DNA from 3 places in the Serratia odorifera genome. Region 1 is predicted to be linked to each of the others. Evidence: predicted binding sites of a transcription regulator. Region 1 holds the regulator's gene; each other region holds the start of a gene.

Region 1 (7,420 bases):
CAGTTTTAAGGCGGTGGCGCTCGACTGCCTGAGCCGTATTTAATCGGTCTGGCGTGGCATTGAGCGTTCTGCCTCTGCCGTTTTAACCAGGCTCAGTCCTCATCAAAACCGGAGTTGAACAGCTCAATCACCGCCGCCAGCGCTTGCTGCTCTTCCGGGCCGCTAGCTTCCACCTCGATATGGCGGCCCTGGGCGGAGTCGAGCATCAGCAGGGCAATGACGCTGCTGGCTTCGGCTTCGGTGCCGCTGTCGTTACGCAGTAGCACCTCGGCGTCAAAACTTTGCACCAGCTCAAACAGCTTCATCGCCGGGCGAGCATGCATGCCCAGCTTGTTTTTGATTTCAACCGTTTGCTTGACCGTCATTGTTTGCGTTTTTCCAGCGTGCGGTGGCGTGATTGCACGTTTTTGCCGCGCGAACGGAAGTAGTCTGCCAGCTGTTCCGCCACGTAGACCGAACGGTGTTTACCGCCGGTACAGCCAATCGCCACCGTCAGGTAGCTGCGGTTGTTGGTTTCCAGCATTGGCAGCCACTGTTCGAGATAACTGCGGGTTTGGTAGATAAAATTATGTACCTCTGTGTGGCGATCGAGGAACGAGGCCACCGGTTTATCCAGGCCGGTCATCGGACGCAGCTTCGGATCCCAGTGCGGGTTCGGCAGGAAACGCACGTCAAACACGTAGTCGGCATCGATCGGGATGCCATGTTTGAAGCCGAATGATTCGAATACCATCGTCAATTCACGCTCACGTTTGCCCAACAGACGGGTACGCAGCATTTCCGCCAGTTCGTGCACGGACATTTCAGAGGTGTCGATGATCAGGTCGGCGCGTGAGCGCAGTGGCTCCAGCAGATCGCTTTCTTCATCAATGGCGCTTTCCAACGACAGGTTCTTGCTGGAAAGCGGATGCAGACGGCGGGTGTCACTGTAGCGGCGGATCAGGGTATTGCGGTCGGCGTCGAGGAACAGCAGCTGCGGCGAAAAACTGTCCGGCAGCTGGGTCATGGCATACTCAAACACTTCCGGCGATTCCGGCATGTTACGCACGTCGATGCTCACCGCCGCGGAGCTGTTGCGTTCGGCCAGCGTCTGGGCAAGCTGCGGCAGCAGCACCACGGGCAGGTTATCAACGCAGTAAAACCCCATATCTTCCAGCGCCCGCAAGGCGACAGATTTCCCTGAACCGGAACGGCCGCTGACAATCATCAGCACCATGTGGCAACTCCCCCTGGCATCTCGGCGGCTTTTATCACCGCCGTTGAAAATATGAGCCCGGCGCAAACCGGGTTCCATGACAAATAAACAGTATCGCTATCAACGCCAGAAGTCACCCCGGCGAAAAGGTTATTCGGTAATGATTTGGTAAAGTTCTTCATCACTCTGTGCGGCACGCAGGCGACGACAGACGGTTTTATCCGCCAGACGCTTGGCAACCAGAGACAGGGTGTGCAAATGCGTTTTGCACTGATCGGCCGGCACCAGCAAGGCGAACAGCAGATCGACCGGTTGGTTGTCGATGGCATCGAAGGCGATCGGTTGGTCGAGACGGATAAACACGCCAACGGCCCGCAGGGTGTCCTCTTCCAGTTTTCCATGGGGTATGGCAATGCCGTTGCCAATACCGGTGCTGCCCATGCGCTCACGGGTGAGAACCGCGTCAAACACCACCTGCGGCGGCAGGTTAAGTTGTTTGGCTGCCAGCTCGCTGATAATTTCCAGAGCGCGTTTCTTGCTGTTGCAGTGTACCGAGCTTCTGGTGCACTCGATACTCAGTACCGAGCTTAATTGCATTGTTTCGTTGTTCATCTCATCTTCACTTGAAGCCATGCTTATCAGGCTGTTTTACTGGCCATTCTGGCCCCGGGCAGTGCTCGAACTCTTGCGTACTTACGTGTGCGCAAGAGTTCTGCTTGCTGGTCGTGCCAAACTACCTGCGCCAATCACGCCTGAAAAGATGGCTTTCGCCTGTTTTAACCCTGATTACCGTTCGGCGCGTTACCCATACAGGTAACGCGCCGATAGCTGAGGCTGCGTTAAGCAGCACCTCTGGCGGAAAGTGGCCCAGAGTGTCAGTGTTGCTTCAGTTTGTCTTTATGTTTGTTCAATTGACGCGCCAGTTTATCAATCAGGCAGTCAATTGCAGCATACATATCTTCTTTTTCCGAGGTGGCGTGCAACTCGCCTCCATTCACGTGCAGCGTCGCTTCTGCGATCTGCTGCACTTTTTCCACACTTAGAACGACATACACCTGATTGATCCGATCGAAATACTGTTCGAGTTTGGCAAATTTGGCGTTCACAAACTCACGCAATGGATCGGTGATGACGATGTGGTGTCCGGTAATGTTGAGCTGCATAATGTCTTCCTTCTCTATAGAGGTCAAACCAACTGTTTACGCTGGTTCGACGGCGGGATGGACAAAGACTCTCGGTACTTGGCGACGGTGCGCCGCGCCACCATGATCCCCTGATCGGAAAGCAGGGTGGCCAGTTTGCTGTCGCTCAGCGGTTTGGCGGGGTTTTCCGCCGCGATCAATTTCTTCACCAGTGCACGAATGGCCGTCGAGGAGGCTTCGCCGCCGCTGTCGGTGTTCACGTGGCTTGAGAAGAAATACTTCAATTCGAAAATACCGCGCGGGCTGTGCAGGAACTTCTGCGTGGTCACGCGTGAGATCGTCGATTCATGCATATCCACGGCCTGTGCGATATCCGCCAGCACCATGGGTTTCATAAATTCCTCACCTTGTTCAAAGAACGCTTCCTGCTGCTCGACGATGCAGCGTGTAACTTTCAGTAGCGTATCGTTACGGCTTTCCAGGCTTTTGATCAGCCACTTGGCTTCCTGCAGGTTACTGCGGATAAACTGGCCATCGGCTTCGCTACGCGAACTGTTGCCCAGTGCGGCATATTGCTGGTTGATCTTCAGACGCGGAATGCTGTCGGCGTTAAGTTCCACCGCCCACTTGCCCTGCACCTTGCGCACCAGCACATCGGGAATGACGTACTCCGATTCACCGGTGTTGATCGACTGCCCCGGGCGTGGGTCGAGTGACTGAATCAGCAGCATCGCTTCTTTCAGTGTATCTTCTTTTAGCCGGGTTGATCGCATCAGGCTGCGAAAGTCGTGATTGGCCAGCAAATCCAGGTGATCGCTGATGATCTGCCGTGCTTCGTTGAGGTATGGGGTGTCTTTGGCATACTGGGAAAGCTGAATCAGCAGGCAGTCGCGCAGGTCACGAGCCGCCACGCCGATAGGATCGAAACGCTGAACGCGTTTCAGTACGGCTTCCACTTCGTCCATCGAGACATTCTCGTCGCCAATGCTTTCCAGAATGTCTTCCAGCGGAACGGTAAGGTAGCCAGTATCGTCCACGGCATCGACGATCGAGGTGGCAATGGCGGCATCGGTATCTGAAAACGGCGTCAGATCCACCTGCCACATCAGGTAGTCTTGCAGCGTTTGGGTGGTTTCGCCCTGATAGACCGGCAGCTCGTCGTCGCTGTAGTCGGTACCGGTGCCGGATGGCGTACCGGCGGTGTAGATTTCATCCCAGGTGGCGTCCAGCGGCAGCTCTTCCGGCATGTCCTTCTGTTCCAGTGCCTCGCGGGTGTCCAGGCCTTCGGTCTCGGTGGTTTCCTTTGCGTCGATCTCGTCGTGCAGGTCGGTTTGTTCAAGCAGCGGGTTGCTCTCTAACGCCAGTTGGATCTCCTGCTGGAGTTCAAGCGTGGACAGCTGCAGCAAGCGAATTGCCTGCTGTAGCTGGGGGGTCATGGCCAGTTGTTGACTGAACCTGAGTTGCAAACCTTGCTTCATAGTCTTTTTTCTACTTCCGTTAACCGCCGTCCGTCAGGATCAGCTGGCAATCACAGGCGGAATTCTTCGCCCAGATAAACGCGTTTCACCTGTTCGTCGGCCAAAATGGCGTCCGGCGTGCCATGGGCGATCAGTTTACCCTGGCTGACGATATAGGCGCGTTCACACACGTCCAGCGTTTCGCGCACGTTATGGTCGGTGATCAGCACGCCCAGGCCGCTGTCACGCAGGTGCTCGATGATTTTCTTGATGTCGATAACGGAAATCGGGTCAACCCCGGCAAACGGCTCATCCAGCAGGATGAATTTCGGGTTGGCGGCCAGCGCGCGGGCAATTTCGACGCGGCGGCGTTCACCACCGGACAGTGCCTGGCCAAGGTTGTCGCGCAGATGGGAAATATGGAACTCTTCCATCAGTTCGTTGGCGCGGTCGGCGCGCTGTTCGCTGGTCAGGTCCTCGCGAATTTCCAGCACCGCCATCAGGTTGTCATACACGCTCAGACGGCGGAAAATCGACGCCTCCTGCGGCAGATAGCCGATACCGCGGCGCGCACGGGCGTGCAGCGGCAGGATGCTGATGTCTTCGTCGTCAATCACGATGCGGCCAGCGTCACGCTGTACAATACCGACCACCATGTAGAACGTGGTGGTTTTGCCAGCGCCGTTTGGCCCCAACAGGCCGACGATTTCGCCGGAATTCACTTTCAGGCTGACGTCTTCAACGACTTTGCGGCCCTTGTAGGCTTTCGCCAGATTTTCTGCGATGAGTGTTGCCATAGGTAATTAGTTGCTCTTTTTCTGCTGCCCGTTTTTGTCCTGCAACTGCGACGGTACCAGCACCGTCTTCACGCGGTTGCCTTTATCGCTGTACGCCTGCATCTGCTGCTGCTGCACCAGATAGGTGATGCGATCGCCTTTGACATTGCTGTCGAGCTGTTCCAGATAGGCATTGCCGGTCAGGGTAACCAGCTGCGGCGCCACATCGTAACGGACTTTCTGCGCATGGCCTTTCACCGGTTTACCGTTGTCCTGCATCTGATAGAAGGTGACCGGCTTGCCGAACGCTTCGATATAGGTCTTGTTCTGATCGCCGCCCGGACGGGTCACCACCACCTTGTCGGCTTTGATTTCAATGGTGCCCTGTTTGATCACCACGTTGTCAGTGAACGTGCTGACGTTGCTCTGCATATCCAGCGCCTGCTTCAGCGAGTCAATGCTCACCGGTTGATCAGAGTCGGATTTCAGCGCCAGTGCCGGGGCGCTGACGGCCAAAACGGTGCTGGCAATCAATAGATTACGGAGTTGTTTTTTGGTTCTGAATTTCATAGTTGGTCTTAACCTTATCAATCAGCTCAGCGGTTTTGGCCCGCAGGTTCCCACGCATTTTCATGCCGTTAGAGGTGAAGTTGGTGCCGAAGAGCGTCACTTCATCATCGGAGGACACATCCTGAGTCACCAGGTTTACCTGAGCATTGTCCGTTTTAATCTTTTCCAGTTGCGAGGTGGTGGTCAGGCTGTTCACCTCAACGTGGCCATACAGATACAGCATGCGGTCTTTGGTCAGTTTGGCGCGATCGGCGCGTACCGACCAGGTGGCGACGGCGTTTTCATCAAACAGCGTCATCACCGGTTGGGTAAACCAGCTCAGCTCGTCGGTGGTGTAATACTTCACGTCCTCTGCCACCAGTTTATAACTTAATTTACCGGCCGGGTTGTAGACGATAGTGACCGTATGCTGGCTCTGGTAGGTCGGAGCCTGAGTATTCATCGGCTCGGCCGTGCTATCGTCGTCGAAATCCGCCATGTTCCAGCCAATCAGGGCTAGCACGATCACCGTCAGTATAATGGTGATCCAGAGTTTGGTTTTGCTCATATCGACAGCCCTTTGGCGTCCTCCAGCTTGTTCTGAGCCAAAAGAATGATGTCGCACAGTTCACGCACTGCGCCACGGCCACCGGCAATGCGGGTGACATAATGGGCACGCGGCGTCAGCAGAGGGTGGGCATCCGCCACCGCCACCGCCAGACCGACCTGCGCCATCACCGGCCAGTCGATCAGATCGTCGCCGATGTAGGCAACCTGATCCGGCGACAGCGACAGTGTATCCAACAGTTCACGGAAGGCCAAAAGCTTATCGGACTGCCCTTGATACAGATAGCTAATCCCCAGCGTTTTTGCCCGATCTTCCAATAATTTGGCGGAGCGGCCGGTGATAATACCTACCTCGATATCCGAGGTTTTCAGGCAGCGAATGCCGTAGCCGTCGCGCACGTTGAAGGCCTTCAGCTCTTCGCCGTTGTTGCCCATGTAGATCAGGCCATCCGACAGCACGCCGTCGACATCGCAAATCAGCAGGCGGATTTTCCCGGCCCGTGCCATCACTTGTTCCGTTACCGGCCCGTAGCAGGTTTCAACCGTACTCATTCAATATCCTCAGGACTTCTTTCTAAAACAGGCTGGGCGCAGCGGCAGCCTGAAACTCATACCACGCCGGCGCGCAGCATGTCATGCATATGTACCACACCCAGCAACTGGTCGCCATCGGCAACCAGCAGCGCGGTAATATGGCGCTGCTGCATCAGGTTGAGCGCATCCACCGCCAGGGTGTTCGGACGCACCCGCACACCACCGAGCGTCATGACGTCGGCGATCCTGGCATGGTTCAGGTCGATACCCATATCAAACACCCGGCGCAGGTCGCCATCGGTAAAGATACCGGCAATTTTCATCAGATCGTTGCAGACCACCGTCATGCCAAGGTTCTTGCGGGTGATTTCCAACAGTGCGTCGCGCAGCGACGCATCGGCGCTGACGTGCGGAATTTCTTCGCCGCTGTGCATGATATCAGTGACGCGCAGTAACAGGCGGCGACCCAGCGCGCCGCCGGGATGCGACAGCGCAAAATCTTCCGGGGTAAAACCGCGAGCCTTCAATAGCGCTACCGCCAGCGCGTCGCCCATCACCAGCGTTGCGGTGGTGCTGGTGGTCGGCGCCAGGCCGAGCGGGCAGGCTTCCTGCGGCACTTTGATACACAGATGAATGTCTGCGGCCTTGCCCATGGAACTGTCGGGATTGTTGGTCATGCAGATCAACGGGATGCGCTGGCGCTTCAGTACCGGGATCAACGCCTGAATCTCGTTGGACTCGCCGGAGTTGGAAATCGCCAGTACGATGTCTTGCGCCGTGACCATGCCGAGATCGCCATGGCTGGCTTCGGCAGGATGCACGAAGAATGATGGCGTACCGGTGCTGGCGAAGGTGGCGGCAATCTTGCAGCCGATGTGGCCGGATTTGCCCATGCCCATCACCACCACTTTACCGCCGCAGGCGGCGATCGCTTCGCAGGCGCGGGTAAAATCGTCGTTGATGTAGCGATCGAGCTGGGCCAGCCCGTCACGTTCGATCTGAAGCACTTCTTTACCGGCTTGCTGAAAATCGAAGCCAGCTTGCAACTCAATGTTCGACATGCTTGTTCCCGTCGGTTAGACCTGCATCCGTTACGATGGCAGGGGCATAGGCGGCGGTTATCGTTCGCCGCTTGCGCGCTCTGCGTTTCCCCGCCGCTATTGGCCACCGCCAACTATGCTGAAAGGGTTGAAAAACAGC
Region 2 (7,420 bases), on a different contig from region 1:
AACAAGCTACCGTTGGCAACCGTTAAATGCCCCCTACCAATCTAAGACTCCCGCCTTTCATCTACCTGTTTGCCACCGAGTCAACAGGATGCGTGAGGTGGACAGATCCCGGCAGTGACAAAACGGGTTAGGCACAGACGGTAATCATGATATTCAGGAATTGAAGACGATAACGACAGGCAGCCAGAGCTGAAATTGGTGGAGGCCCTGCCAGCTACATCCCGGCACACACGTCACCTGCTGCGGCTGCTTCCTTCCGGACCTGACCGAGTTCACAAGTTAGTGTTGCGGGAGAACCAACAGGGCCCCCATTGACGACTTCTGTACTTCGAAGCGGTGGGCATTATCGTTGATGGCACCCCAAATAGCAAGCCAACCGGGCCTGACCGCTGTTTTCTTACCCACCCTTGCTGTGGCACACTGCCAACCTGGGTTTTACAGGGTAGGTAAACAGCAGATGGAATCGACAGATGCCACCTTCCGCCAACGGGTATTTCATGTCGTCGCGGCAATTCCTGCGGGTAAAGTCACCACCTATGGCGAGGTGGCGCAACTGGCGGGATCTCCGCGCGCTGCGCGCCAGGTCGGTGGCGTATTGAAGAAGTTACCGCCAGGCAGCAGTTTGCCATGGCACCGGGTGATCAATCGTCATGGCAAAATCTCATTGCGCGGAGAGGATTTTCAGCGTCAGCGCCAGGCGTTATTGGCTGAAGGTATCCAATTTGGCATCGACGGCGTGGTCGATCTGCGCCGTTTTGGCTGGCGCCTAGAATAAAACAGCCTTTGACCTGCTGGCCAAAGGCTGTAGAACAACGCGCCGAGATAAAAATTTATCGCATTATGGCATGGCGGTTGGCGTCGCCTGCACCGGGATGTTTTGTACCGGAACCAATTGCAAATCGGCACGGGTACCGTTGCGATTAACCACTTCCTGAATGGTGTCGGTGATAAAGGTCAATTGGCCATCCACGGTGATTGCCGCGCTCAGAATGATACGTGCGTTCGGCTGAATGTCCGCCGGGTTGAAGGGTATGGCGAAGTTAAACGGTGCCTGCTGACCTTCGGTGCGAATCACCCGCTGGGCAATCACTTTGGAAGGCGCATCGGCCAGCGAAGCATCCGAAAGGGTCACCGTCAGCACCGCATTCGGCGGCAGCGCGATACGTTGACGCATATTAACCGAACCTGTCACCGCCGGGCCCTGAACCTGCATTTGCTGCGCAGTCGCCGGGCTGCCTGCTGCCGGTGTTGGCACCTCTGCACTCTTCTGGGCGCAGCCGGCCAATGTGACGGTTAATGCAGTAGCTCCACCAAGGATTTGCCAGAGTTTCATGGATCGGTCTCCTTTTTTATTCTCAACATGCTGGTGGCTTTCACCACCTGACCCATTAAACCTAGCACAAAATCCTGAAAAATTCCTATTGGCCTACCTATTAATCACTTAGCGTTCTAATAACGCTCGCTATTAAGGCAATTTCGTCTGTGCCATAACGCAAGATATTGACGTCCCGCCGTGATATTCCGCACACTGCATAAAATGATTATTAAAAGGGTAACTTTTTATGAGCCAGGCACTGCAAAATCTCCTTGAACTGCTCGATTTGGAAAAAATCGAAGAAGGGTTGTTCCGCGGCCAAAGCGAAGATCTCGGTTTGCGCCAGGTATTTGGCGGCCAGGTCGTCGGCCAGGCGCTCTACGCCGCCAAACAGACCATCCCCGCCGAACGCAGCGTGCACTCGTTCCACAGCTATTTTCTGCGTCCGGGCGACAGCAGCAAACCCATCGTCTATGACGTCGAAACGCTGCGGGACGGCAACAGCTTCAGCGCTCGCCGGGTCAGCGCCATCCAGAACGGCAAGCCGATCTTTTACATGACCGCATCGTTCCAAAGCCCGGAAGAGGGTTTTGAACATCAAAACACCATGCCGGAAGTGCCGCCGCCGGAAGGATTGATGTCGGAATCGGCAATCGCACAGAAGCTGGCGCATATGCTGCCGGAAAAGGTACGAGACAAATTTATCGGCCAGAAGCCACTCGAAATACGCCCGGTGAAATTCCATAATCCGCTGCAGGGTAGCGTAGAAGAACCACATCGCTACGTCTGGCTGCGCGCCAATGGCAACATGCCGGACGACCAGCGCATCCACCAATATCTGTTGGGGTACGCCTCGGACTTCAACTTCCTGCCAACGGCGCTACAGCCACACGGCGTCGGCTTCCTCGAACCCGGCATGCAGGTTGCCACGATTGACCATTCGATGTGGTTCCACCGCCCATTCCGCCTGGACGACTGGCTACTGTACGCGGTTGAAAGCACCTCGGCGTCCGGCGCCCGCGGCTTTGTACGCGGTCAGTTTTACACGCGCGAGGGCGTACTGGTTGCCAGCACGGTACAGGAAGGGGTTATTCGCCAGCGTCAGGCCTGATACGTCAGCAAGGAAAAGGGCGATGTGATCATCGCCCTTTTTGCATCATCATTATTTTTTATGTTTAGCGCACTGCTCTTCTTTACGACTTACTGCTTATCTTACTGGTTATAGGCACTCTCGCCGTGACTGTTGACGTCCAGGCCTTCGCGCTCCTGTTCTTCCGGTACCCGCAGCCCGACGATGGCGCCGGCCACTTTAAAGGCAATGAACGCCGCTACGCCAGACCACACCAGCGTGATGATCACGCTTAACAGCTGTACCCACACCTGGTGACCCATGGTGACGCCCTCGGCGTAACCGGTGCCGCCCAGCGACGATGCCGTGAACACGCCGGTCAACAGGCAGCCGACAATGCCACATACGCCATGCACGCCGAAGACATCACAGGTGTCGTCCACTTTCAGCCATTTCTTCAGCGTGACCACGCCCCACAGGCCGGCAACGCCGCCCACCAGACCAATGATTAACGCGCCCCCCACACCAACGGTGCCTGCGGCCGGCGTTACGGCAACCAGTCCGGCGATGCAGCCGGAGCATGCCCCCAGCAGCGACGGCTTGCCACGCACAATCCATTCGGCAAAGGTCCAGGAAAGGATCGCGCCTGCGGTAGCAACCACGGTATTAAGGAACGCCAATGCCGCAATGCCGTTGGCCGCGCTGGCCGAGCCGGCGTTGAAGCCAAACCAGCCGATATACAGAATCGAAGCCCCGGTAAACACCATTGGCAAGTTATGCGGTTTGAACGCTTCTTTGCCAAAGCCGGCGCGCTTGCCCAACAGGTAAGCCCCCACCAGGCCGGCGCTTGCGGCGTTGATATGCACCACGGTGCCGCCAGCGAAGTCCAGCGCACCGTCCGCCGCCAGGAAACCGCCGCCCCACACCATATGCGCCACCGGCAGATAGGAAATGGTGAACCAGATGGCGGCAAAAATCACCACCGCAGAAAAACGAATGCGTTCGGCGAAGCCACCGACTATCAGCGCCACGGTAATGCAGGCGAAGGAGCATTGGAACGCTACGTGGATCATTTGGCTGAAGGTGCCTGTAACGCTGTCAATACCGATGCCTTTCAGCATCGCCGTTTCAAACCCGCCAAAAAAGGCGTTGCCTTCGCTGAAGGCCAGGCTATAACCGTACAGCACCCACAGTACGCACACCAATGCAAAGGTAACGGTAACCTGCGTCAGCATCGACAGGACGTTTTTCGAGCGCAGTAAACCGCCGTAAAACAGCGCCACGCCAGGTAAGGTCATAAACAGCACCAACGCGGTGCAAATCATCATAAACGCGTTGTCTGCCTTGTCTGCTACCGCCGGAGCGGCCAGAGCCAAAGAGGGAACCAGGGTCACCGTACTCAGGCCCAACATGGATAAAAGTTTTTTCATTATCAATCCATCCCATCTACTTAACTGAGCCAGTGTTTACAGTGCTGCTTCATCTGTTTCGCCGGTGCGTATGCGAATAACACGTTGCAATTCGGCAACGAAAATCTTGCCGTCACCGATTTTGCCGGTGTAGGCAGCTTTACTAATGACATCAACCACTTCATCTAATTGATCGTCAGCGATGGCGATATCGATTTTGACCTTTGGTAAAAAGTTGACGCTGTATTCGGCACCGCGATAAAGCTCGGCATGCCCTTTCTGGCGTCCGAACCCTTTCACTTCGGTTACGGTCAGCCCTTGAATACCTACAGAGGATAGGGCTTCACGCACGTCCTCCAATTTGAACGGTTTGATCACCACGGTAACCAGCTTCATATTGCCTCTCCACGATTAAGCCCAAACTCACCCTGGGTACCAGGCTAATAAAGCAAAGGTTGTGCCATAAATGGTTTTATATGCAGTTTCAGCCAATTACCCAGCATAAGGGCAATCGCCGACGACGAAAGCCGCGCCCAGCAAGGATCGATATGCAACGGTGGTCAATTAGTGTGCACTGCAATTGTGCAGCGTGCGCCGTGAGGGTGCATGGCAGGGCATTTTACCTGGCACGCTGCCTGATTGTGGTGCGAGAGGATTAATGCGGGAGCCGCAATGGCTCCCGAGAACAGATCATGCCGTTTGGATATCTTCACGGCTGCTGGCGGCCAGCTCTTCACCCACCAGCTGTAACTGATACATCTGGTAATAACGGCCTTTTTGCGCCAGCAGTTGCTGATGATGGCCCTGCTCCACCGCATGCCCGCGGTGCAACACCAGTATCGAGTCCGCATCGACAATGGTCGACAAACGGTGAGCGATCACCACCAGCGTGGTGTGCTCGCGAATCAGCCGCAGCGCGCGCTGGATCGCTTGTTCGGTACCGGAGTCGATATTGGCGGTGGCTTCGTCAAGGATCAGGATCTGCGGTGCCAGCACCAGCACCCGCGCCATCGCCAGCAGTTGCTTTTGCCCGACCGACAGATTATTGCCCTGTTCGCCAAGCCGCGTGTGGATCCCCTGTGGGAACCCCCGCACCAGTTCCGCCAACTGTACGGTTTCCAGCGCCTGCCATACGGCCTGTTCGCTGATATTGCGGCCAAGCGTCACGTTGGCCAGCACCGATTCGGCCACTACCACCGGATCCTGCTGCACCATCGCCACCCCTTGGCGCAAGGTACGGTGCGACAGACTCGACAGCGGTCGGCCATCCAGCCGTATTTCCCCTTCATTGACCGGATAATAGCCCATCAACAGGTTGGCCAGAGTACTTTTGCCACTGCCGGTATGGCCGACCAGCGCCACGAAACCGCGTGACGGCACCTGCAACGAGATATGTTGCAGCACCTTTTTGTCTTCACGATAAGCGAAGGTCAGGTTGTCGATTTCGATGCGGCCGCTTGCCAATGGATGTTCGTCGGTACCGTAACTCTGCTGACGACGATCCATCAGCTCAAAGATACGCTCGCCGGCCACCACCGCCTGCTGCAGAATCGATTGCTGCGACGTCAGCTCGATCAGCGGCTCATTCAGCCGACCGAGATAATTGATAAAAGCGTACAGAACCCCAACGCCGATGCTCCCTTCGCCGCTGAAGCCAAACAGCATCAGTAAGCCACACAGCACCAGCGCCGAGAACAGACTGAGTAGTGGCCGCAGCAGAAAGCCGTCCAGCCGCAGCGTCTGCATGCGCGCAGTATAATGCGACCAACTGGCATTGCTCATGCGCTCGCCAAAGCGAAGCTGCTGACGGAACTGCTGGATCACCCCCATGCCGTTGATCACTTCGTTAAAACCGTCGTTGATATCCGCCAGATAGCTGCGCACCCGCCGCACAATTGGCGTGCTGTAATATTGGTAAATACCCATTACGATCAAAACCGCCGGGAAGATGCAGATCGCTACCAGCGCCATGCGCCAATCGAGACTGAACATCGCCACCAGCATCGCGCCGATCAGCGCCGCGCTTTTCAGCACGGTGGAGACCACCATCACGTACAGATCCTTAATCACTTCGGTATCGTTGGTGACGCGGGAAATCAACTGCCCGACCGGCTGGGTATCAAACGCGCTCAGCGGCTGACGCAGCGCGGCGTCCATCACGTCGGTGCGCAGACGCTGCACCACGCCGACCGCCGCCTGATTAAACAAAATCGCCTGAAAATAGTGCAGTGCCGCCGCCAGCAGCTCCAGCAGAATATACGCCGCCGCCAGTCCGGTAACGATCGTCAGCGGCAGTTGCCCTTTGGCAACGTAGTTATCGATGAAATAGCTGACCAGGATCGGCCCGGCCACTTCCGCCGCCGCTGCAACCCACAGCATCAGCACCGCTATCCCCAGCGGTTTGCGGTATGGTGAGCCATAGGCCAATAGCCGTTTTAGCGTCGGCCACAGCGTTTGTACTTTACTCATTGGTTAACATCTCCACGCCGATTTCCGGCGCCTCGTCCAACGCGGCCTCCAACTGTTGATAACGATACATATCGCGATACCAACCGGGCTGCGCCGACAACGTTGCGTGCTCGCCGCGCTGTGCCACGGTGCCGTGCTGCATCACCAGAATTTCACTGGCTTCGGTCAGCGCCGACAAGCGATGCGCACTGATGATCACCGTGCGGTTTTGCCCCCAGCTACGCAGATTGTGCAGGATCTGGTGCTCGGTACGGCCGTCCACCGCCGACAAGGCGTCGTCGAGGATCAGGATTTCCGCCTCCAGCAGCAGCGCTCGCGCGATTGAAATTCGCTGCTTTTGCCCACCGGACAGCATCACGCCCCGCTCGCCGACTTCGGTTTCATAGCCCTGCGGCAAGCGCAGAATATCGTCGTGAACGCTGGCCAGGCGCGCCGCCTGCTCGATTTGTTCCTGCGTAGCCCCCGGCTTGCCCAAGGCGATGTTATTCGCCACGCTGTCGGAAAACAGGAAAGGCGTTTGGCTAACGACCGACAGGCGCGCACGCCACGCATCCAGTTTCAATTCGGTCAGCGGCAGGCCGTGGTAACTGATATCGCCTTCATCAATATCAAACTGCCGCTGGATCAACGCCAGCAGCGTGCTCTTGCCTGCGCCGGTCGGACCACACAGACCAAGCATCTGGCCGGGTGCCAGATGCAGCGCCACATCATGTAACGCGCTATGCGCGTTTTCCGGGTAATGGAAACGGCGAATGTCGACCGCCAGTTGCCCACGCCCCGGCGGCAGTTCGCTGTCGCCGTCACGCACCGCCGGCGCTTCGGCCAACAGGCTGCGAATACGGCTGTAGGCCGCACTGCCGCGTTCAACGATGTTGAACATCCAGGCCAGCGCCAGCATCGGCCAAATCATCAGGCCGAGATACATGACAAAACTGGTCAGTTGGCCAAGCGTCAGCATCTGGTTGACTACCATCCAGCTGCCGCCGCCGATCGCCAACAGATTGGCCGCGCCAATGGCGATATAAATCGTCGGGTCGAAACGCGCGTCGACCCGCGCCACGTGCATATTCTTGGCGCCGGTCTGCGCCGCCACGTCGGCAAACTGATTGGATTGATGATCTTCCAGCCCGAACGCCTTGATCATACGGATACTGGTCA
Region 3 (7,420 bases), on a different contig from region 1:
CACGGTCAGGTCGTTGGAACGTGAGTGAATACCGATAATCTGGCCTTCGTACACTTCCGCACCGTGGCCCAGGAACAGCTTGCCGCGATCCTGCAGACCGTACAGGGCGAACGCTACCGCCTTGCCCTGACCGTTGGAGATCAGCACGCCGTTCTGACGCTGGCCGACTTCGCCCGGACGCACGTCGTCGTAGTGGCTGAAGGTGGAGTACAGCAAACCGGTACCCGAGGTCATGGTCATGAACTCGTTACGGAAACCGATCAAGCCACGGCTTGGGATCACGTAGTCGAGACGCACACGACCTTTACCGTCTGGATCCATGTTTTTCAGGTCAGCTTTACGCTCACCCATGGCTTGCATCACGGAACCCTGGTGCTGTTCTTCGATGTCCAGCGTAACGTTTTCGAATGGCTCTTGTTTACGGCCATCGATTTCACGGAAGATAACTTTCGGACGGGATACCGCCAGTTCGAAACCTTCACGACGCATGTTTTCGATCAGTACCGACAGGTGAAGCTCACCACGGCCAGATACGCGGAATGCGTCAGCATCTTCGGTTTCTTCAACGCGCAGTGCCACGTTGTGCACCAGTTCCTTGTTCAGACGCTCAAGGATTTGACGCGAAGTCACGAACTTACCTTCTTTACCACAGAATGGTGAGGTGTTGACGTTGAAGAACATGGTGACGGTCGGCTCATCAACAGACAGCGCCGGCAGTGCTTCCACCGCAGAGGTGTCACAGATGGTGTCGGAGATGTTCAGTTCGCCCAAACCGGTGATAGCGATGATGTCGCCCGCTTCAGCCAGGGTGGACTCGATACGCTCCAGACCCATATGGCCCAGCACTTTGCCCACTTTACCGTTGCGAGTTTTACCTTCGCTATCGATGATGGTGACCTGCTGGTTTGGCTTCACTTTGCCACGCTTGATACGGCCGATACCGATTACGCCCAGGTAGTTGTTGTAGTCCAACTGGGAGATTTGCATCTGGAACGGTGCTTCCAGCTCAACCTGCGGTGCAGACACGTGGTCGACGATAGCCTGATACAGCGGGGTCATGTCTTCCGCCATGTCGTTGTGGTCAGTACCGGCGATCCCCATCAATGCAGAAGCATAGATGATTGGGAAGTCGAGCTGCTCGTCGGTAGCGTCGAGGTTAACGAACAGGTCGAAGACCTGATCAACAACCCAATCTGGACGCGCGCCAGGGCGGTCAACCTTGTTGATTACCACGATCGGCTTCAGACCGTTGGCAAATGCCTTTTTGGTCACGAAGCGGGTTTGCGGCATTGGGCCATCCATTGCATCCACAACCAGCAGCACCGAGTCAACCATTGACATCACACGCTCAACCTCGCCGCCGAAGTCGGCGTGTCCTGGGGTATCCACGATGTTGATGCGGTAGTCTTTCCAATTAATGGCGGTGTTTTTTGCGAGGATGGTAATCCCACGCTCTTTCTCCAAATCGTTGGAGTCCATTACGCGTTCGGTGGCTTCTACACGCTCTCCGAAAGTACCGGATTGTTGCAGCAGTTTGTCAACCAGGGTGGTCTTACCATGGTCAACGTGGGCAATAATGGCGATGTTACGCAAATTTTCGATCACAGCTTTGCCTCAGGCATTAGAAATAGCGCGCTATTGTACACGTATTAAGCGAGGTACTAAACAAGATCACAACCATCTCTTATAAACAACTGTGTCCAGGTCAGTTTGTGATCCCTTTCACGGTGCAAAAAGCACCAGCAGGTGCACTTTTGCACCATCTTGGTGCTTAACGGCGCTACTTTTGCACTTAAATGGTGCAATGCATCACTAATGGTGCATACTCAGATTGGGTAAAAGCCGCACAGAATGGTGATTACCCCGCTTTTATAAAGTTGGCACAGTTTTCGCTTTAGTCTATACAGGGCGAAAAAAAGCCAGAACCACAGATTCGTTCCACGACGACGACAATGATAAATCCGGGAGAGTTAAGTATGTCCGCTGAACACGTTTTGACGATGCTGAATGAGCATGAAGTGAAATTCGTAGACCTGCGTTTCACTGACACCAAGGGTAAAGAACAGCACGTCACCATTCCTGCGCATCAGGTAAATGCCGACTTCTTCGAAGAAGGCAAGATGTTTGACGGCTCCTCGATCGGCGGCTGGAAAGGCATTAACGAATCTGACATGGTACTGATGCCAGACGCCAGCACCGCGGTGCTGGATCCGTTCTACGAAGAATCCACGCTGATTATTCGCTGCGACATTCTTGAGCCAGGCACCATGCAGGGCTACGATCGCGACCCGCGTTCCATTTCCAAGCGTGCAGAAGATTTCCTGCGCTCTTCCGGCATTGCCGACACCGTACTGTTCGGGCCAGAACCTGAGTTCTTCCTGTTTGACGATATCCGTTTCGGCAGCAGCATCCGCGGTTCCCACGTTGCCATCGACGACATCGAAGGCGCATGGAACTCCGGCACCAAATACGAAGGCGGCAACAAAGGCCACCGTCCAGCGGTGAAGGGCGGCTACTTCCCGGTTCCACCGGTCGACTCATCACAGGATCTGCGTTCAACCATGTGTCTGACCATGGAAGAAATGGGTCTGGTGGTTGAAGCGCACCACCATGAAGTGGCAACCGCCGGTCAGAACGAAGTGGCAACCCGCTTCAACACCATGACCAAGAAAGCCGACGAAATCCAGATTTACAAATACGTGGTGCACAACGTGGCTCACGCATTTGGCAAAACCGCGACCTTTATGCCAAAACCTATGTTCGGCGACAACGGTTCCGGCATGCACTGCCACATGTCGCTGTCCAAGAACGGCACCAACCTGTTCGCTGGCGACAAATACGGCGGCCTGTCCGAAACTGCCCTGTTCTACATTGGCGGCATCATCAAGCACGCAAAAGCCATCAACGCCCTGGCCAACCCGACCACCAACTCTTACAAGCGTCTGGTCCCAGGCTACGAAGCACCGGTTATGCTGGCTTATTCTGCCCGTAACCGCTCCGCATCCATCCGTATTCCAGTGGTTGCCAGCCCGAAAGCGCGCCGTATCGAAGCTCGCTTCCCGGATCCGGCTGCCAACCCGTACCTGTGCTTCGCTGCCCTGCTGATGGCAGGCCTGGACGGTATCATCAACAAGATCCACCCTGGTGATGCCATGGATAAAAACCTGTACGACCTGCCGCCGGAAGAAGAAGCCGAGATTCCAAAAGTGGCCGGTTCACTGGACGAAGCGCTGGCTGCACTGAGCGAAGACCGCGAGTTCCTGACCCGTGGCGGCGTGTTCACCGACGATGCGATCGATGCCTACATCGATTTGCGTAAAGAAGAAATGGACCGCGTGCGCATGACGCCACACCCGGTTGAGTTCGAACTGTACTACAGCGTTTAAAGCATCATCTGCGCCACCGCGCGTGGCGCAACCAATTTTAGTTGTCGTTTTTTTGTTGCCGTGGAAACTTTCAGCCCATCTTCGGATGGGCTTTTTTCACCACGCTATTATCGGTAACACTACGCCATTCCGTGCTTATCAAGGATGGAGTAGGATAGATGCACCAAAAAAGTGCAGAGCGTCTGCTATACCCACAAGATCTCAAGGTGCAGCGAGACGGCAACCGTGCCGATACGGCGGGGTCTGCCAGATGACCGGGTAAGCAAGGACAGCCATTGCCGCTGTACCTTGAAAGATGAAGGGCATATATGGCAACTGACAAATTGCCCGACGCAGGGCAAATCCTCAATTCACTGATCAACAGCATTCTGCTGTTGGATGACTCACTGGCGGTACACTACGCCAACCCAGCGGCTCAACAACTGCTGGCGCAAAGCTCCCGTAAACTTTTCGGCACGCCGCTGCCCGATTTGCTCGGCTATTTTTCGCTGAACGTCGATCTGATGCGAGAAAGCCTCAAGGCCGGCCAGGGTTTCACCGACAACGAAGTGACGCTGGTGGTCGACGGGCGGGCGCATATCCTTTCCCTGACCGCTCAGGCGCTGCCTGAAGGCTTTATTCTGCTGGAGCTGGCGCCGATGGATAATCAGCGCCGTCTCAGCCAGGAACAGTTGCAGCACGCCCAGCAAGTCGCAGCACGCGATCTGGTGCGCGGCCTGGCGCATGAAATCAAGAACCCGCTCGGCGGTCTGCGTGGCGCGGCGCAGCTGCTGGCCAAGGCGCTGCCCGATCCGTCGCTGACCGAATACACCAAAGTGATCATCGAACAGGCCGATCGCCTGCGCAATCTGGTCGATCGCCTGCTGGGGCCACAGCGGCCAGGCCAGCACATTACGCAGAGCATCCATCAGGTGGCTGAACGGGTTTGTCAGTTGGTGTCGCTGGAAATGCCAGACAACGTCACGCTGGTGCGCGATTACGATCCCAGCCTGCCGGAACTGGCACACGATCCGGACCAAATCGAGCAGGTACTACTGAACATCACCCGCAATGCGCTACAGGCATTGGGGGAAGCCGGCGGCACCATCACGCTGCGCACCCGTACCGCGTTCCAAATCACGCTGCATGGCACCCGCTATCGGCTGGCGGCGCGTATCGATATTGAAGATGACGGCCCTGGCGTGCCGGCGCAGCTGCAAGACACATTATTCTACCCGATGGTCAGTGGTCGCGAAGGCGGCACCGGCCTGGGACTATCCATTGCCCGCAATCTGATCGATCAGCATTGCGGTAAAATTGAATTCAACAGTTGGCCGGGACATACCGAATTTTCGGTTTACCTGCCCATTCGCAAGTCGAGGTAGCTATGCAACGAGGGATAGTCTGGATCGTCGATGACGATAGCTCCATCCGCTGGGTGCTTGAACGCGCGCTTACCGGAGCGGGCATGAGCTGCGCCACCTTCGACAGCGGTAACGACGTGCTGGAAGCGTTATCGACGCAAACGCCAGACGTGTTGCTGTCTGATATTCGCATGCCGGGTATGGACGGTTTGGCGCTGCTCAAACAAATTAAACAGCGTCATCCGATGCTGCCGGTCATCATCATGACCGCCCATTCGGATCTCGACGCGGCGGTCAGCGCCTATCAACAGGGGGCGTTCGATTATTTGCCGAAGCCTTTCGATATTGATGAAGCGGTGGCACTGGTGGAACGCGCCATCAGCCATTATCAGGAACAGCAGCAACCGGCACGCAGCCAACCGGCCAGTGGCCCAACCGCCGACATTATCGGCGAAGCGCCGGCGATGCAGGACGTGTTCCGCATCATCGGTCGCCTGTCGCGTTCGTCGATAAGCGTCCTGATCAACGGCGAATCCGGCACCGGCAAGGAGCTGGTGGCACATGCCTTGCACCGGCACAGCCCACGCGTCAAATCGCCGTTTATCGCGTTGAACATGGCCGCGATCCCGAAAGACCTGATCGAGTCCGAGCTGTTTGGCCACGAAAAAGGCGCATTTACCGGCGCCAACCAGATCCGCCAGGGCCGTTTTGAACAGGCCGACGGTGGCACCCTGTTCCTGGATGAAATTGGCGATATGCCACTGGATGTTCAGACTCGCTTACTGCGCGTACTGGCGGATGGCCAATTCTATCGGGTCGGTGGCTATGCGCCGGTGAAGGTCGACGTGCGGATTATCGCCGCCACGCACCAGAACCTGGAACTGCGCGTGCAGGAAGGCAAATTCCGTGAGGATCTGTTTCACCGTCTGAACGTCATCCGCGTCCATCTGCCGCCGCTGCGCGAGCGCCGTGAAGATATCCCGCGCCTGGCGCGTTATTTCCTGCAGGTGGCGGCCAAAGAGCTGGGGGTGGAAGCAAAGAATCTGCATCCGGAAACGGAAACCGCCCTGACGCGCCTGCCCTGGCCGGGCAACGTACGTCAGTTGGAAAATACCTGCCGCTGGCTGACGGTGATGGCTGCCGGACAGGAAGTGTTGATCCAGGATTTGCCCGGCGAACTGTTCGAAACCGCCGCGCCAGAAACCGGCGGACACAGTTTGCCGGACAGCTGGGCGACGCTGCTGGCACAATGGGCCGACCGCGCGCTACGTTCCGGTCATCAAAATCTGCTGTCGGAAGCCCAGCCGGAAATGGAGCGCACCCTGCTCACCACCGCGCTGCGCCATACCCAAGGGCACAAGCAGGAAGCCGCCCGTCTGTTGGGATGGGGACGCAATACGCTGACGCGCAAGTTGAAAGAGCTGGGAATGGAATAATTGCCGCGTTGAGACAACTAACAGCCGCCACGCCTGGCGGCCGTTTTTTTTACGCTAGATAACCCGCGAAAATTGCTGGGTGCGCGCCTGTTTGCGCAGGTAGACATCAAAGCACATGCAAATGTTGCGGATCAGCAGGCGGCCACGCGGCGTCACGCGAATCCCCAGCGCATCCCTCTCCACCAGCCCGTCACGCTCAAATGGCGCCAACAGGTGCAGATCTTCCGCAAAGTAATCCGTAAAATCAATCCCATACCGTTGCTCAATCGGCTGATAAGCCAACTGGAAATTGCAGATTAGCGTTTTGATGACATCGCGACGCAGGCAGTCATCTTCGCTCATCGCCAAACCGCGCCACAGCGCGCTACCCTGCTGTTCAACGCTGCCGTAATAGGTCTTCAGCAGTTTCTGGTTTTGTGCATAGCTGTCACCCAACATGCTGATAGCGGAAACGCCCAACCCCAGCAGATCGCTATCGCCCTGAGTGGTGTAACCCTGGAAATTGCGGTGCAGCTTGCCTTCGCGCTGCGCCACCGCCAGTTCATCCTCTGGTCGGGCAAAGTGGTCCATGCCGATAAACTGATAACCGGATTGTGTTAACGAGGCGATGGTCTGTTGCAGGATATCCAGCTTCTGCTGCGCATCGGGCAAGTCAGCATCCTTGATTTTACGCTGGGCGGCGAACAGATCGGGCAGATGGGCATAGTTGAACACGCTGAGCCGGTCCGGGTTCAGCTCAGCCACTCGAGCCAAGGTGAAAGCAAAGCTTTCTGGCGTTTGTCTGGGCAGACCATAAATAAGATCAATATTGGTGGAGTTAAAACCCAGCGCCTTGGCGCGCGCTATCAAGGCGAAAATAAAATCTTCATCCTGCTCGCGGTTAACCAGCCGCTGCACGTCCTTGTTGAAATCCTGTACGCCCATGCTCAGGCGATTGAAGCCTTCGTGGCGTAAATGATCGAGCACGTCCAGCTCAATTTCGCGCGGATCGACCTCGATCGACATTTCCGCGTCGGGCAGGAAATCAAAATGCTGGCGCAGCATCGCCACCAGCCGGCTGATCTGCGCTTTGTCGAGGTAGGTAGGCGTACCGCCACCCCAATGCATCTGGCTGACCTGACGCCCGGCAAACAGTGGCGCCCGTGCGGCGATCTCACGCGCCAGCGCCACCAGATAATCATCCGCCTTGTGGGTCTGCCGCGTCACCAGCTTGTTGCAGCCGCAGAAATAGCAGAGCTTGTGGCAAAACGGAATA

The links. Region 1 encodes sigma-54, which starts transcription at its own class of promoters, with help from an activator protein. Its sites were predicted from a motif close to GTTGGCACANNTTTCGCTNT; they were not measured.
Positions count from the first base shown of each region.
Region 2: a site for sigma-54 is predicted at 4,239-4,258, ahead of glnK (P-II family nitrogen regulator). Genes of this name have one in related genera too.
Region 3: a site for sigma-54 is predicted at 1,877-1,896, ahead of glnA (glutamate--ammonia ligase). Genes of this name have one in related genera too.

Region 1 covers NZ_JBGMUT010000003.1:122,354-129,773, forward strand. Annotated here, with positions in the region: gene ACCC84_RS11030 (BglG family transcription antiterminator) at 1-43, shown strand, start outside; gene npr (PTS phosphocarrier protein NPr) at 93-365, opposite strand; gene rapZ (RNase adapter RapZ) at 362-1,216, opposite strand; gene ptsN (PTS IIA-like nitrogen regulatory protein PtsN) at 1,346-1,807, opposite strand; gene hpf (ribosome hibernation promoting factor) at 2,071-2,358, opposite strand; gene rpoN (RNA polymerase factor sigma-54) at 2,382-3,815, opposite strand; gene lptB (LPS export ABC transporter ATP-binding protein) at 3,866-4,591, opposite strand; gene lptA (lipopolysaccharide ABC transporter substrate-binding protein LptA) at 4,598-5,140, opposite strand; gene lptC (LPS export ABC transporter periplasmic protein LptC) at 5,109-5,687, opposite strand; gene kdsC (3-deoxy-manno-octulosonate-8-phosphatase KdsC) at 5,684-6,238, opposite strand; gene kdsD (arabinose-5-phosphate isomerase KdsD) at 6,295-7,281, opposite strand; gene ACCC84_RS11085 (calcium/sodium antiporter) at 7,378-7,420, opposite strand, start outside.
Region 2 covers NZ_JBGMUT010000005.1:129,742-137,161, reverse strand. Annotated here, with positions in the region: RNA gene ffs (signal recognition particle sRNA small type) at 206-302, opposite strand; gene ACCC84_RS14800 (MGMT family protein) at 458-775, shown strand; gene ACCC84_RS14795 (YbaY family lipoprotein) at 839-1,333, opposite strand; gene tesB (acyl-CoA thioesterase II) at 1,563-2,426, shown strand; gene amtB (ammonium transporter AmtB) at 2,528-3,814, opposite strand; gene glnK (P-II family nitrogen regulator) at 3,851-4,189, opposite strand; gene ACCC84_RS14775 (SmdB family multidrug efflux ABC transporter permease/ATP-binding protein) at 4,484-6,262, opposite strand; gene ACCC84_RS14770 (SmdA family multidrug ABC transporter permease/ATP-binding protein) at 6,255-7,420, opposite strand, start outside.
Region 3 covers NZ_JBGMUT010000010.1:10,410-17,829, reverse strand. Annotated here, with positions in the region: gene typA (ribosome-dependent GTPase TypA) at 1-1,605, opposite strand, end outside; gene glnA (glutamate--ammonia ligase) at 1,977-3,386, shown strand; gene glnL (nitrogen regulation protein NR(II)) at 3,695-4,750, shown strand; gene glnG (nitrogen regulation protein NR(I)) at 4,753-6,165, shown strand; gene hemN (oxygen-independent coproporphyrinogen III oxidase) at 6,220-7,420, opposite strand, start outside.